One region of the Streptomyces sp. NPDC093089 genome, then DNA from elsewhere that is predicted to be linked to it. Evidence: riboswitches for the same ligand, from Rfam matches in the RefSeq annotation. Region 1 holds a riboswitch; each other region holds the start of a gene.

Region 1 (3,358 bases):
CCCGCACCTGCGCTGACCCTGCGCGACCCTTCCCCAGGAAAGGACCGACATGTCCGAGAAGTCCGCACCTGTCACCGGCGAGGAGCGAGGAGAGGGCAAGTTCCCCAAGGGGCTCGTGCTCCGCCTCTTCGCCTACCTGATCGCCGGCCACCTCTTCGCCGGCTTCCTCTACCTGCTCTTCATGCTGGGCGGGCAGAACCAGTAGCGGCGGTCCGGGCCGCCGGGGCGGCCCGGGTGGAGGTCACACCTCCGTGAGCAGCCGCTCCCGCAGGCGCTCGCGGGTCTCCGGGGCCAGCTTCAGGCCCTCCGAGAGGTAGGCGTCCACCGTGCCCCAGGTCGCCTCGATCGTCTCGAAGGCGGCCCGCAGGTACTCCACCCGCGCGTCGAACAGCGGGCTCAGCAGCTCCATCACCTCGGGCGACATCGCGTCGGGGGAGGTGGAGCTGCGGCGCACCTTGTAGCGGCGGTGCGGGTCGTTCGACTTCACGTAGTCGGCCTCGATCGCCTTCCGCTCGACGCCGACGGCGAGCAGCGTGATCGCGATGGAGAGCCCGGCGCGGTCCTTGCCGGCCGCGCAGTGCATCAGGGCGGGGACGCTCTCCTCCGCCAGGGAGTGCAGGATCCGGCTGTGCTCCGACGCCCGCTCGACCACCATCCTCCGGTACGACTCGGACATCCGGGCGGCGGCCTTGCCGTCGCCGAGGATCTCCCGCAGCTGCTCTGTCTCGCCGTCGCGGACCAGCTTCCAGAACTCCTTGCCGTCGGCCGGGTCGTTGAGCGGTATGTTCACGTTCCGTACGCCGGGCAGCTCGACGTCCGCGCCCTCGACCTTCCGGTCGGCCTCGTTGCGGAAGTCGAAGACGGTGTGCAGTCCCAGCGCGGCGAGGAAGGCGACGTCGCTCTCGGTCGCGTGGGCGAGGTGGCCGCTGCGGAAGAGACGGCCCGGGCGCACGGCGCGCCCGTCCGTCGTCGGCAGGCCGCCCACGTCCCTGAAGTTGCGGACCTCCGCCAGTTCGGGCTCGTCGGCTTCGGTGGGCGGGACCTGCGGAAGCTGCTGCGTCACGGATGCTCCTGGGTGTCGTCGTTCGGGTGCCCGACGCGAGATCGGTTCCAGGGCCAATCATCCCGTTGGGGTGGTGAAGGCGCACCCCCTCGGACGGTAATGGGCGATCTGTCCGAATTGAGGTATTGGGGATAACGCGCCCTGGTTGCAGGCGAGATGGGCCGGGCTGCGTGAGCAGCGTCATAAAGGTGACGGATCGTGGCCGACCGCCCGGAGCAATTTCCGTGCGCAAAAAGGAAATCGAAGGACCGTCATCCACGCAGGGTGACCGGAATTCGAGCCGAATGGCACCCCCGTGAATCCCCCTCGAAAACAGTGGCTTGTTCGCGCCGACCCCGCTCGTCTAGCGTCACCGTCAATCCGGTCGGACCGCCGAATCCTGCCACCGTCCGGAATTCACTCACCCATGTGTGGCAGGAGCGGGGGACCCAGGAAGTACGCCGGTCCCGCGATGCAGGACGGCTCGGGGTGAAGCCGCGTGAGAACGCGGCCGGGCATCTCCAGTCCGAACCCGACAGCTCACCTCGCAGGCGCCGGAGAGGAATTCGCCATGCCCGCGAAGGGTAAGCACCGCCGTCCCAGGACCAACCCCCTCACCCGTGGACTCGCCGTCGCCGGCACCGGTGGCGCCGTCGTCGCCCTCCCGCTCCTCGGAGCGACCGGGGCCCACGCCGCCGAGCAGTCCGCTCCGGCCGCCGTCCCGGGCCACGCCGTCACCGCCGCAGCGCAGGTGAAGGCCCCCGCCGCCGTCCAGGCCGCCCCCGCCAAGGCCGCGCCGAAGACGTACTCCGTCGTCCGCGGCGACCACCTGTCGAAGATCGCCGCCGAGCACCACCTCGCCGGCGGCTGGCAGAAGCTGTACGCCGACAACCGCCGGGTCGTCGGCGAGGACCCCTCGCTGATCCTCCCCGGCATGAAGCTCACCCTCGGCGCCAAGGGCTCCGCGCCCGCCGCCCCGAAGAGCACCGCGCCCAAGGCCGCCCCCAAGAGCACCCAGAGCTCGAAGAACGGCGACACCCCGCGCGCCTCCCGCGGCTCCGAGCGCTCCTCCGCCCCGGCCGCCGCCACCTCGGAGACCACCACCTCGCAGGCCGCGCAGTCGTCGGGCTCCTCGACCTCCGCCTCCGGCTGGGTCGCCCCCGTCACCGGCGGCTTCTCCACCCCGTACCGCGCCTCCGGCTCCATGTGGTCCTCCGGCTACCACACCGGTGTCGACTTCATCGCCTCCTCCGGCACCACCGTCCGCGCCGTCGGCGCCGGCACGGTCGTCTCCGCCGGCTGGAGCGGCGCCTACGGCAACGAGGTCGTCATCCAGCACGCCGACGGCAACTACTCGCAGTACGCGCACCTCTCCTCCCTCTCCGTCTCGTCCGGCCAGACCGTCACCGGCGGCCAGCAGATCGGCCTCTCCGGTTCCACCGGCAACTCCACCGGCCCGCACCTGCACTTCGAGATCCGCACCTCGCCGAACTACGGCTCGGACATCGACCCGCTGGCCTACCTGCGCCAGCACGGCGTCTCCGTCTGACGCGGACGCCTCCCTTCGCGGAAGCCCTCCTGGCGGCCCGGCACGCACGTGCCGGGCCGCCGCCGTATTCCGGCTTGGGGGAATCTTTATCGGTGGCATATGTCACCCGGCGTCAACCCCTCCTTACGGTCGCGTAGGTCACATCCGAAGGGGAAGGATGTGGTCCCGTGGCAGACGATTCGAGATCAACAGACAAGAACGCATTCGGGTCGTACGCGGCGATCGGTGACAGCTTCACCGAGGGCGTCGGAGACCCCGGGCCCGACGGGACGTACGTCGGCTGGGCGGACCGTTTCGCGGTCCTGCTCGCCGACGAGCTGCCGGAGCACGACGACTTCCGCTACGCCAACCTGGCCGTACGCGGGCGCCTCCTCGACCAGATCGTGGCGGAACAGGTCCCCCGGGCGAAGGAACTCGCCCCCGACCTGGTGACCTTCTGCGCCGGCGGCAACGACATCATCCGCCCCGGCACGGACCCCGACGACGTCGCCGAGCGCTTCGAGCGCGCCGTCGCCGACCTGGCCTCCGCCGTCGGCACCGTCATGGTGACCACCGGCTTCGACACCCGCGACGTGATCCTCCTCAAGCACCTGCGCGGCAAGATCGCCACGTACAACGGACACGTCCGGGCCATCGCCGACCGCTACGGCTGCCCGGTCCTCGACCTGTGGTCGCTGAAGTCCGTCCAGGACCGGCGCGCCTGGGACGACGACCGGCTCCACCTCTCCCCGGACGGCCACACCCGTGTCGCCCTGCGCGCCGGCCAG
Region 2 (3,358 bases), on a different contig from region 1:
CCGGGTCCATCGACTTGTGACGAGCGTTCGAATACGGCTACCTTCACCGCAGTCTTCAGCCGTCACGCGAAAGGCGCTTCTATGCGTTCCGGGAACGGACGACACCGTCGCCCCCGTCAGGCCCCCGCCCTCGTCGTCGCCGCCGGTGTGACCGGATCCGCCATGGCGCTGCCGCTGCTCGCCACGGGATCCGCCTCCGCCGCCGACGCCTCCACCTGGGACCGGGTCGCCGAGTGCGAGTCCGGTGGCCAGTGGAGCGCCAACTTCGGCAACGGCATGTACGGCGGCCTCCAGTTCACCCAGGACAGCTGGGAGCGCAACGGCGGCCTGGCGTACGCGCCCAGCCCCGACCTGGCCAGCCGCGCCCAGCAGATCGCCGTGGCCGAGAAGGCCCTTGCCAAGGGCAGCACGGAGTGGGCCACCTGCGCGCCGATCGCCGGGCTGACGAACGACGGCAAGGACACCGGGGTGGACCCCGGCCCGACCTCCGTCCCGAAGGCGCCCACGGGTCCGGTCGTCGAGTCGAACCGGACCGACGGCCTGCCGTCGGCCTCCGCCAAGGCCGCCGAGAAGGCGAAGGAGGCCACGGCCGTCCCGTCGCCCGTCACGTCCACCACGCCGGGGGCCCCGGACTCCTCGGTCACCCCGGGCGTGCCCGTCACCCCCGGCACGCCGACGACTCCGGGCGCGCCCGACGAGTCCGTTGCGCCCGGTACGTCCGTTTCCCCCGGTGAGACGGAGGGTGGCGCGCCGTCGACCGCGCCGGGATCCGGCAAGCACCGGGGCGAGGCCGCTACGGAGGAAGCCGGCAAGCCGGGCAAGTCGGGCGAATCCGGCAAGCATGCGTCATCCACGGACAAGCCGGCCGATGGCTCCTCCGTGACGCCGACGGCTGACGGAGTGAATAATTCGGGCGCAACGGACAGTCAGGGCACTTCGGACGCGTACACCGTGCAGCCCGGCGACAGCCTCTCCGACATCGCGCAGTCGAACGAACTGCCCGGAGGCTGGACGGCCCTCTATGACGCCAACCGCCAGACGGTGGGCGCCGATCCGGACCTGATCCTGCCTGGTCAGAGCCTTGAACTGACGAAGGATTCGGTCCCGGCCGAGGGGTAGTTCGGGGCGGTGTGTCCGGTTCTGGGCAAGTGAGACATGGGTCTCTTCGCCTCAACTGGCGTGTCCTGTCCGTAACCTTTGCCTCCGTCACCTCTCACCTGCACAAACGCCTCCCACCGGAAGGCAGGTAAGGGCGATATTTCCGCAATCGGCCTCTTTGAACTTCCGGTGGGTCTGTGTCTACGGTCTTAACCGCTCGCCACCGCGGGCCCCGTCGACCGAAACGCCGAATCCTGCCGTCGGTCGATGGGAACAGTCGTCGCGTCAGCGCCGAAGGCAGGAGTGGGGGACCCAAGGTAAGTGCCGGTCCCGGCCGTTGAGACAGACGGCCGAAGACCGGCTTGGGGTGAAGCCGCGTGCTAGGACACGCGGCCGGGCAACTTTCCGGCCCGAACCCGACAGCTCACCTCACAGGCGTCGGTGAGGAGAATCTCCATGCTGTTTTCCGGCAAGGGCAAACACCGTCGTCCCTCCAAGGCCACCCAGGTCGCCACGCTCGTCGGCGTCACCGGTGTCGCCGTCGCCGCCCCGCTGATGACCGCGGGCACCGCGTCGGCCGCCACGGCCTCCGAGTGGGACCGCGTCGCCCAGTGCGAGTCCGGCGGCAACTGGTCCATCAACACCGGCAACGGCTACTACGGCGGCCTGCAGTTCTCGGCCTCCACCTGGGCCGCGTACGGCGGCACCGCCTACGCCCCGACCGCCAACCAGGCCTCGAAGTCCCAGCAGATCACCATCGCCGAGAAGGTCCTCGCGGGCCAGGGCAAGGGTGCGTGGCCGAGCTGCGGCGTGGGCCTCTCCAACACCGCCTACACCGGTGGCACCATCGAGGCCCCCAAGCGCACGGCCACCGAGCCGACCACGCGCAGCGAGAAGCGCCAGGCCCCGAAGAAGGCCACGGCCACCAAGAAGGTCACCTCGGCCAAGAAGGCCACGGCCCGCAAGACCATCACCACCCCGGCCGGCACGACGGTCCAGAAGGGTGACGGCGAGTACCGGGTCGAGGCCGGCGACACGCTCGGCACCATCGCCCAGGAGCACGGCGTCCAGGGCGGCTGGGAGAAGCTCTACGACCTGAACAAGGACGTCGTCGCCGACGCCGACCTCATCTACGTGGGCCAGCAGCTCCACCTGAAGTGAGCCTGACGACCCTCCCGCGGTGACCACCCCGACCCGGCGCGCCTCCCCCCCCCGTGCGCGCCGGGCCGGGGTTCCGTCGTACCGGACGCCTGCGCCTCCACGGGCACCCGCGGAGGGCCTCCAGCGGTTACTGTCCAGTAGATCTGGGGCCCTTCGTCCCCATGTGCGTGCCCTTGGGTCCTTTTTCGTCCCAGGGTGCGGGCGCCCGGCGGGCCTGAGCCCCCGAGGCGGTTAGGCTCTTGTCGCAAGGCCAAGCGACCTGCATCGACCTTGCGTCACATCCAGCGTCACATCCCAGAAGGAGATGCTCGTGCCGTCCATCGACGTCGTCGTAGCCCGGGAAATCCTGGACTCCCGAGGCAACCCCACGGTCGAGGTCGAGGTCGGCCTCGACGACGGCAGCACCGGCCGTGCTGCTGTTCCGTCCGGCGCCTCCACCGGTGCGTTCGAGGCCATCGAGCTTCGCGACGGTGACCCCAACCGCTACCTGGGCAAGGGTGTCGAGAAGGCCGTCCTCGCCGTCATCGAGCAGATCGGCCCGGAGCTCGTCGGCTACGACGCCACCGAGCAGCGGCTGATCGACCAGGCCATGTTCGACCTGGACGCCACCGAGAACAAGGGCTCGCTCGGCGCCAACGCCATCCTCGGCGTCTCGCTCGCCGTGGCGCACGCCGCCTCCGAGGCCAGCGACCTTCCGCTGTTCCGCTACCTCGGCGGCCCGAACGCGCACCTGCTGCCCGTTCCGATGATGAACATCCTCAACGGTGGGTCGCACGCCGACTCCAACGTCGACATCCAGGAGTTCATGATCGCCCCGATCGGCGCGGAGTCCTTCTCCGAGGCCCTTCGCTGGGGTGCCGAGATCTACCACACGCTCAAGGGCGTGCTGAAGCGCAAGGGCCTCTCCACCGGCCTCGGCGACGAGGGCGGCTTCGCCCCGAACCTCGAGTCGAACCGCGCCGCCCTCGACCTCATCGTCGAGGCCATCAAGGAGGCCGGCTACACCCCGGGCTCCGACGTCGCGCTCGCGCTCGACGTCGCCGCGTCCGAGTTCTACAAGGACGGCAAGTACGAGTTCGAGGGCAAGTCCCGCTCGGCC
Region 3 (3,358 bases), on a different contig from region 1:
TTCTTCTCCCTGCTCACCACCCTGGTCACCGGGATCAGCGCCGTCGTCGCCTCCGTGGGGCTGCACGTCTACAACGGCACCGCCGACGAGGTCCCGGCCCTCACCGAGACGCTGACCGTGGTCACCGTCTCCGCGCTCGCCCTCCTCATCAACAAGGTCGTGCGCCGCAGCGGCGAGCGGCTCGCCTCGGCGCGGGTCATCGCGGAGGCCGCGCAGAAGGCGGTGCTGCCGATGCCCGCCGAGCGGATCGGCGGGCTCCAGTGCGCGGCGCGGTACGAGGCGGCGCAGGCGGACGCGTTCATCGGCGGCGACCTGTTCGCCGTCCAGGACACCCCGCACGGGGTGCGGCTGGTGGTCGGGGACGTCCGGGGCAAGGGGATGGACGCGGTCGAGGCCGTCGCCGTCGTCATCGGGGCCTTCCGGGAGGCGGCCGAACAGGAGCGGACCCTGGAGGGCGTGGCGCAGCGCCTCGAACGGGCGCTGGCCCGCGAAGGCACCCGCCGGCACGGTCTCGACGCCTTCGAGGGGTTCACCACCGCGGTCCTCGCCGAGATCCCGCGCGCCGACGGCAGCGGCACGTTCGGCGGGTTCGTGCGGGTCGTGAACCGCGGGCACCCGCCCCCGCTGATGCTGTACGCGGACGGGCGGCTCGACCTCATGGAGCCGGCCGAGGCGGCGCTGCCGCTCGGCATGGGGGACCTGGCGGTCTGGCCGGACCGTGCCGAGGCGCGGCCGTATCCGCCGGGCGCGACCCTCCTCTTCTACACCGACGGCCTCTCGGAGGCGCGGAACGCGGAGGGCGTCTTCTACGACCCGGCCGAGCGGCTCGCCGGCCGGATCTTCCCGGGGCCCGAGGAGCTGCTCGACGCGCTCGTGGACGACGTGCGCCTCCACACGGGCGGCGGTTCGACGGACGACATGGCGCTGCTCGCGGTGGGCCGGCCGGCGGCGGGGCAGCCGGAGCGGCGGCGGACGATGCCGGTGGTCCCGCCGGGCGGGACGGGATGACCGGAGGGGGCGAGCGGACGGGCGGCGGGACGCGGTGATCAGGCGCCGGTGACCGGGTGTAGTCGAGAGGTGTCACTGCGATAACAATTGACATAACGTCAGATCGATGGTCTCCGGCGATCCTGTTCTGAAGGGGGGTCAACTCGGGCGTTTCCCTCTCATTTCAATGAATGATCAAGGGGAACAGCTTGGAATCGGGACCCCCTGTCTATTAACGTTCGATAACGCAGCGCGGTCGTTTCAGCCGTCGCAAGAGGCGGCACCGTGCGCACGCGCCGAATCCTGAAAAGGAACCGGGGAACCACCACTTGGGGTGAATCGGGCCTTTCGCACCTGTGCGACCGTGCCCGTAGGAGACCTTCCTGCTCCGAACCCGTCAGCTAACCCGGTAGGCGAGAAGGAAGGAAAGGAGCGCGCCTCCGTGGCGTCCAACACCCCCGCACCCGAAGCCCCCTTCGATGCCTTCGGTGGTGGTGCGGGTCCCGCCGCCCCGGACACCGAGTGGAATCCCACCGAGGACTCCCTCCGCGCGCAGAGCCGCGCCGGCGGCCGCCACCGGGTCGTCAAGCAGCGCTCCAACTTCGCCCGCTCCTCCACCGTCCTCGGCGTCGGCGTGATCGCCGCCGTCGGCGCGGGCGGCCTCGCCACCGCGAAGGAGAAGCCGCCGGTCGCGATCTCGCTCCCCGACCTCGACCTCCCGGACGCCCACGACCTCCCCGGCGTCGGCGACCTCCTCCCCGGCGAGGACAGCGAGCCCGTCAGCGCGGCCCGCGCCAACCCGAACCCGCTCACCGCCGCCACCTACACCACGACGGTCGACGAGCGGACCGAGACGACCGACCGGACCGCGACCGGCGCCGACGCGGGCGAGGCCCTGCGCGCCCGCATCCTCCAGCAGGCCGAACAGCAGCAGGCCTCCGCCGACGCCGCCGACAAGGCCGCCGCGGAGAAGCTGGCCGCCGAGAAGGCCGCCGCCGAGGCCGCGGCCAAGGAGGCCGCCGCGGAGAAGGCGGCCGCCGATGCCAAGGCGAAGGCCGAGGCGGAGGCGAAGGCCAAGGCCGAGGCGGAAGCCGCCGCGAAGGCGGAGGCCGAGCGCCTCGCCAAGCTCGCCGCGAGCTACTCGCTGCCCCTCTCCTCGTACACCCTCAGCGCCTCCTACATGCAGTCCGGCTCGATGTGGTCCTCCGGCTACCACACCGGCCTCGACTTCGCCGCGCCCACGGGCACCCCGCTCAAGGCGGTCCACGGCGCCACCGTGAAGTCCGCGGGCTGGTCCGGCTCCTACGGCTACCGCATCGTCCTGGAGCTCGCCGACGGCACCGAGGTCTGGTACTGCCACCTCTCGTCCATGACGGTCTCCGTCGGCCAGACCGTGGGCACCGGCGAGACCATCGGCCGCGTCGGCGCCACCGGCAACGTCACCGGCGCCCACCTCCACATGGAGGTCCACACCGCCGGCGGCGACGGCATCGACCCGGCGCAGTGGCTCCGCTCCAAGGGCCTGAGCCTCTGAGACCGTCCTCCCGGGGCGCTCGCACGGAATAGGCCCGGCGGCGGGCGGGGTTGACCACCCCATGACCTCCCTCCGCCCGCTGGGCAGTTCCGATCTGCACGTCTTCCCGTTCGCCCTGGGCGGCAACGTCTTCGGCTGGACCGCCGACGAGGCCCGGTCCTTCGCCGTCCTCGACGCCTACGCCGCCGCAGGCGGCAACTTCGTCGACACCGCGGACATGTACTCCGCGTGGGTCGAGGGCAACGAGGGCGGCGAGTCCGAGACGGTCATCGGCCGCTGGCTCGCCTCCCGCGGCAACCGCGACGACATCGTCGTCGCCACCAAGGTCGGCGCCCACCCCCACTTCAAGGGACTCTCCGCGCCCACCATCAAGGGCGCCGCGGAGGAGTCGCTGCGCCGCCTCGGCACCGACCGCATCGACCTCTACTACACGCACTTCGACGACGAGACCGTCCCCGTCGAGGAGATCGTCACCGCCCTCGACCAGCTGGTGAAGGACGGCAAGGTGCGCGCCGTCGCCGCCTCCAACATCTCCCCGGAGCGGCTGCGGGCCTCCCTCGACTTCGCCGAGGCCGAGGGACTCACCCGGTACGTGGCCCTCCAGCCGCAGTACAACCTGGTGTCCCGGGCGACCTACGAGGGCCCGCTCCTGGCGACCGCCGAACAGGGCGGCCTCGCCGCCGTCCCGTACTACGGCCTCGCCTCCGGCTTCCTCACCGGCAAGTACCGCCCCGGCGCCACCGTCGACAGCGTCCGCGCCGCAGGCGCCGGCCGGCACCTCGACACCGACCGCGGTCGGGCCGTCCTCGCCGCGCTCGACACCGTCGCCGAGGCGCA
Region 4 (3,358 bases), on a different contig from region 1:
GTACGCAAGACGCTGGAGGCGCACCCCGGCAGGCGTGCCCTGGTCGTCAGCGACTCCGTCTTCTCCGTCGACGGGGACAAGGCCCCGCTGTCCGCACTCGCCGGGGCCTGCCGCGCGCACGGTGCCGGGCTCGTCGTGGACGACGCCCACGGCTTCGGCGTCCTCGGTACGGGGGGCAGGGGCGCCCTGCACGAGGCCGGGCTCGCCGGCGACGAGGACGCCGTCGCCACCCTCACCCTCTCCAAGTCCCTGGGCAGCCAGGGCGGTGCCGTCCTCGGCCCCGCCCGGGTGATCGAGCACCTGGTCAACGCCGCCCGCACCTTCATCTTCGACACCGGACTCGCCCCGGCCGCCGCCGGCGGGGCGCTCGCGAGCCTGCGCCTGATCGCCGCCGAGCCGGGCCTCGCCGAGCGGGCCCGTACGGTCGCGACCACCCTGCACCGGCTGCTCACCGACGCCGGCCTCGTCTCGGCGAGGCCCGACGCGGCGGTCGTCTCGGTCCGCGCGCCCTCCCCGGAGGCGGCGTTGGCCTGGGCGGCGGACTGCCGCGAGCAGGGCCTCCTCGTCGGCTGCTTCCGGCCGCCGTCGGTGCCCGACGGCATCTCGCGGCTGCGGCTCACGGCCCGCGCCGACCTGACGGACGCGCAGATCGAGCGTGCGGTGGCGACGATCCTGCGGACGGCGCCCGTCGTCTGAGCCGGCGGCCCTCGGGGGTGGGGGGGGGGGGGGGGGGGGGGGGGGGGGGGGGGGGGGGCCCGCCCCCCCCCCCCCCCCCCCAACCACACCCCCAGCGCGTTCACGGGCCGCAGAGTTCACCGCTTCGGGCGACAGATGGGGACATATCTTGGTGGAACCCCGCCCGGGGCGGCACGATCGGTGGCACTCTGACGCGAAGCGCAATCCGGGGCAGTGCTCCCGGCGGGAAAGGGACAGCGTCGCCATGGCAGATCACCAGGAAGCATCCGTCACTCTGCCGAGCGAACCCGCCTCGGTCCCCACGGCCCGGCGCTACGTCGCGGAGGTGCTCGCCGGCTGGGGCCTCGACGACGACGGCGAGACCGCCGACGCGATCCGTCTGATCGTCTCGGAGCTGGCCACCAACGCGGTCCTCCACACCTTCGGCCAGTCGCCGACGTTCACCGTCGACGTACGGCTGGTGCGCGAGGAGGTCCTCCACGTCGGCGTGACCGACAGCCATCCCCGCCGGCCCCGCCGCCTTCCGGCCGCGGTCCAGCAGGACAACGGCCGCGGCCTCGTCATCATCCGCTCGCTCGCGGCCGAGGCCGGTGGCCGCCTGTCCGTCACGCCGACCGAGGAGGGCGGCAAGACGGTCGCGATCACGCTCCCGTGGACGGCCGCCCGGGTGGCGATCTAGCGGACCGGGGGAGGAGGAGCGGGGCGGCGCCACCCCGCTCCTCTTCGCGGTCCGCGGGTCCGGCTCAGTGGCCGGGGGCCGTCAGCGGACGCGGCCGTAGTAGACCTTCGACGACCAGATCCTGTCGAGCTTCACCCAGGACCCCGTCTTGGGCGAGTGCCAGATCTTGCCGCCGCCGGCGTAGATCCCCACGTGGTAGACCCTTCCACCGGAGTGGAAGAAGACCAGGTCCCCCTGTTGTCTGCTGGACGCGGAGATGTGCCGGGTGTTGTTGTACTGCTGCTGCGCGGTGCGAGGCAGCCACTTGCCCGCCTTCTTGTACGCGTAGAGCGTCAGACCGGAGCAGTCGAACCGGGTGGGTCCGCTGGCTCCGTACCGGTACGGCGATCCCTTCTTCGAGGCGGCGACGCTCAGTGCCGTGTTCGCGTGTGCGGTGGCTGCCTGGGCCTCCGGCGCCGCTCCTGGTGCGAGCAGCGTGCCGCCGACGGCGGCGAGGGTGAGAGCCGAGACGGCTCCGGCCCGGGACAGCAGGGACGGGACGTGCATCTGCGCAGTCATGCGCAACCCTTCGTCAGCCGCCTGCGAAGGATGACCTGTCGGGTTCGGGCTGGCGAAGATGCCCGGCCGCGGTTGCGGCTTCACCCCAAGGAACGGCCTCGCTGCCGGAACAGCGCGTTCGTCCCGTAAAAATCGGGTCCTCCACTCCTGCCGATCCAATCCTGTCGACCAGACGTCCGGGACAGCGGCAGGACTCGGCGTCCGCCCGGACCGCCCCGCCGCGGTGGCGGGGGCTTGTCGTCGTCAGGGATCTTGACTCACGACATGGGCGAAAACCGAGCTGAAACGGCGATATGTGAGGCTCCTCACGACTGATCCATTCAGGTGGACAGGGAGCCTTTGTGATCTTCGGAGGTTTGGCCAACGAGCCCCGCACCTGCGATGGAGCGTTCGATTCCGCCAAATGCGTACACCTGTTGCGCAACTTGCCCGCGTGCTGTGTCGACTCATCGACTACGCCGAACGGGGGAGGGAATCTGCGGCGCGTGTCGGCCGACCGGACCTCGACACGACACGCCGGAATGTCAACTCGCGCGGGTGCGGGGGACGGTGACCCGGTCGGCGCGGCGCTCGCCGTCCAACACCCGCAGGGCGCGCGCCAATGTGTCGGAGTGCACCTCGCTCTCGCCCCGCATGTGCATGAGTGTCAGGGCCTCGCGCAGTGCCTCGGCGCGTCCGACCAGGGCTTGTGCCGCACGGAGTGCCCCATAAGTATGCGATCCCCTGGATGGATTGATCTTCCCCAGGAGGTCGACGACTTCGAGGTACGCGTCGACGAACTCGCCCTCGGCCCGCGTCAGGGCGGGCAGGGGCGGCAGTTCGGGAACCATGGCCGGCTCACCGCGCCGCGCCGCCGGCGGAGCCCCGCCGGCTGGTGAGCACGTGGTCGACCAGGCCGTACGCGACCGCCGCCGGGGCGTCCAGGACCGTGAGGCGGTCGATGTCGGCGTCGATCCGCTCCCGGCTCCGGCCGGTGTGTTCGGTGAGGATGCCGGCCACCACGCCCCGCAGTCGGAGCAGTTCACGCGCCTGGAGGTCGAGGTCGCTCGGCTGCCCTCGCAGCGGCTCGTCCAGGGTGGGCTGTTCGAGCGTGACCCGGGCGCCCGGCAGCATCATGCGCTTGCCCGGGGTGCCGGCGGCGAGCAGGACGGCGGCGGTGAAGCCGGCCTGCCCGAGACAGGTCGTCTCCACGTCGCAGGAGAGCGTCCGCATCGTGTCGTAGATCGCGGTCATGGAGCTGATCGAGCCGCCGGGGGAGTTGATGTACAGCGAGACGTCCCGTCCCGGCATCGCGTAGTCGAGGTGCAGCAGTTGGGCGATGACGTCGTTGGACGAGGTCTCGTCGATCGGCGTGCCGAGGAAGACGATCCGGGATTCGAGCAGCTTGGAGTACGGGTCGAGGGTGCGGGTTCCGAAGCCGGTCCG

Evidence for each region. Region 1 has a riboswitch for cyclic di-AMP ahead of ACIQFX_RS25290 (peptidoglycan DD-metalloendopeptidase family protein). Riboswitches for the same ligand answer to the same signal wherever they lie in the genome.
Region 2: another riboswitch for cyclic di-AMP. It lies ahead of ACIQFX_RS23605 (transglycosylase family protein); the one in region 1 lies ahead of ACIQFX_RS25290 (peptidoglycan DD-metalloendopeptidase family protein).
Region 3: another riboswitch for cyclic di-AMP. It lies ahead of ACIQFX_RS03465 (M23 family metallopeptidase); the one in region 1 lies ahead of ACIQFX_RS25290 (peptidoglycan DD-metalloendopeptidase family protein).
Region 4: another riboswitch for cyclic di-AMP. It lies ahead of ACIQFX_RS22570 (C40 family peptidase); the one in region 1 lies ahead of ACIQFX_RS25290 (peptidoglycan DD-metalloendopeptidase family protein).

What each region holds. Positions count from the first base shown of each region.
Region 1 is NZ_JBIVPA010000011.1:25,708-29,065, reverse strand. Features, by position in the region: gene ACIQFX_RS25305 (helix-turn-helix domain-containing protein) at 1-16, shown strand, start outside; gene ACIQFX_RS25300 (DUF6126 family protein) at 50-205, shown strand; gene ACIQFX_RS25295 (tyrosine-protein phosphatase) at 242-1,063, opposite strand; cyclic di-AMP (ydaO/yuaA leader) riboswitch at 1,424-1,609, shown strand; gene ACIQFX_RS25290 (peptidoglycan DD-metalloendopeptidase family protein) at 1,614-2,591, shown strand; gene ACIQFX_RS25285 (SGNH/GDSL hydrolase family protein) at 2,759-3,358, shown strand, end outside.
Region 2 is NZ_JBIVPA010000010.1:48,636-51,993, reverse strand. Features, by position in the region: gene ACIQFX_RS23610 (transglycosylase family protein) at 82-1,119, shown strand; cyclic di-AMP (ydaO/yuaA leader) riboswitch at 1,378-1,551, shown strand; partial or broken gene ACIQFX_RS23605 (transglycosylase family protein) at 1,555-1,950, shown strand; gene ACIQFX_RS23600 (LysM peptidoglycan-binding domain-containing protein) at 1,945-2,259, shown strand; gene eno (phosphopyruvate hydratase) at 2,564-3,358, shown strand, end outside.
Region 3 is NZ_JBIVPA010000001.1:715,672-719,029, forward strand. Features, by position in the region: gene ACIQFX_RS03460 (PP2C family protein-serine/threonine phosphatase) at 1-1,008, shown strand, start outside; cyclic di-AMP (ydaO/yuaA leader) riboswitch at 1,272-1,418, shown strand; gene ACIQFX_RS03465 (M23 family metallopeptidase) at 1,430-2,521, shown strand; gene ACIQFX_RS03470 (aldo/keto reductase) at 2,583-3,358, shown strand, end outside.
Region 4 is NZ_JBIVPA010000009.1:244,257-247,614, reverse strand. Features, by position in the region: gene ACIQFX_RS22580 (8-amino-7-oxononanoate synthase) at 1-696, shown strand, start outside; gene ACIQFX_RS22575 (ATP-binding protein) at 941-1,375, shown strand; gene ACIQFX_RS22570 (C40 family peptidase) at 1,457-1,933, opposite strand; cyclic di-AMP (ydaO/yuaA leader) riboswitch at 1,937-2,143, opposite strand; gene ACIQFX_RS22565 (hypothetical protein) at 2,458-2,763, opposite strand; gene ACIQFX_RS22560 (ClpP family protease) at 2,771-3,358, opposite strand, start outside.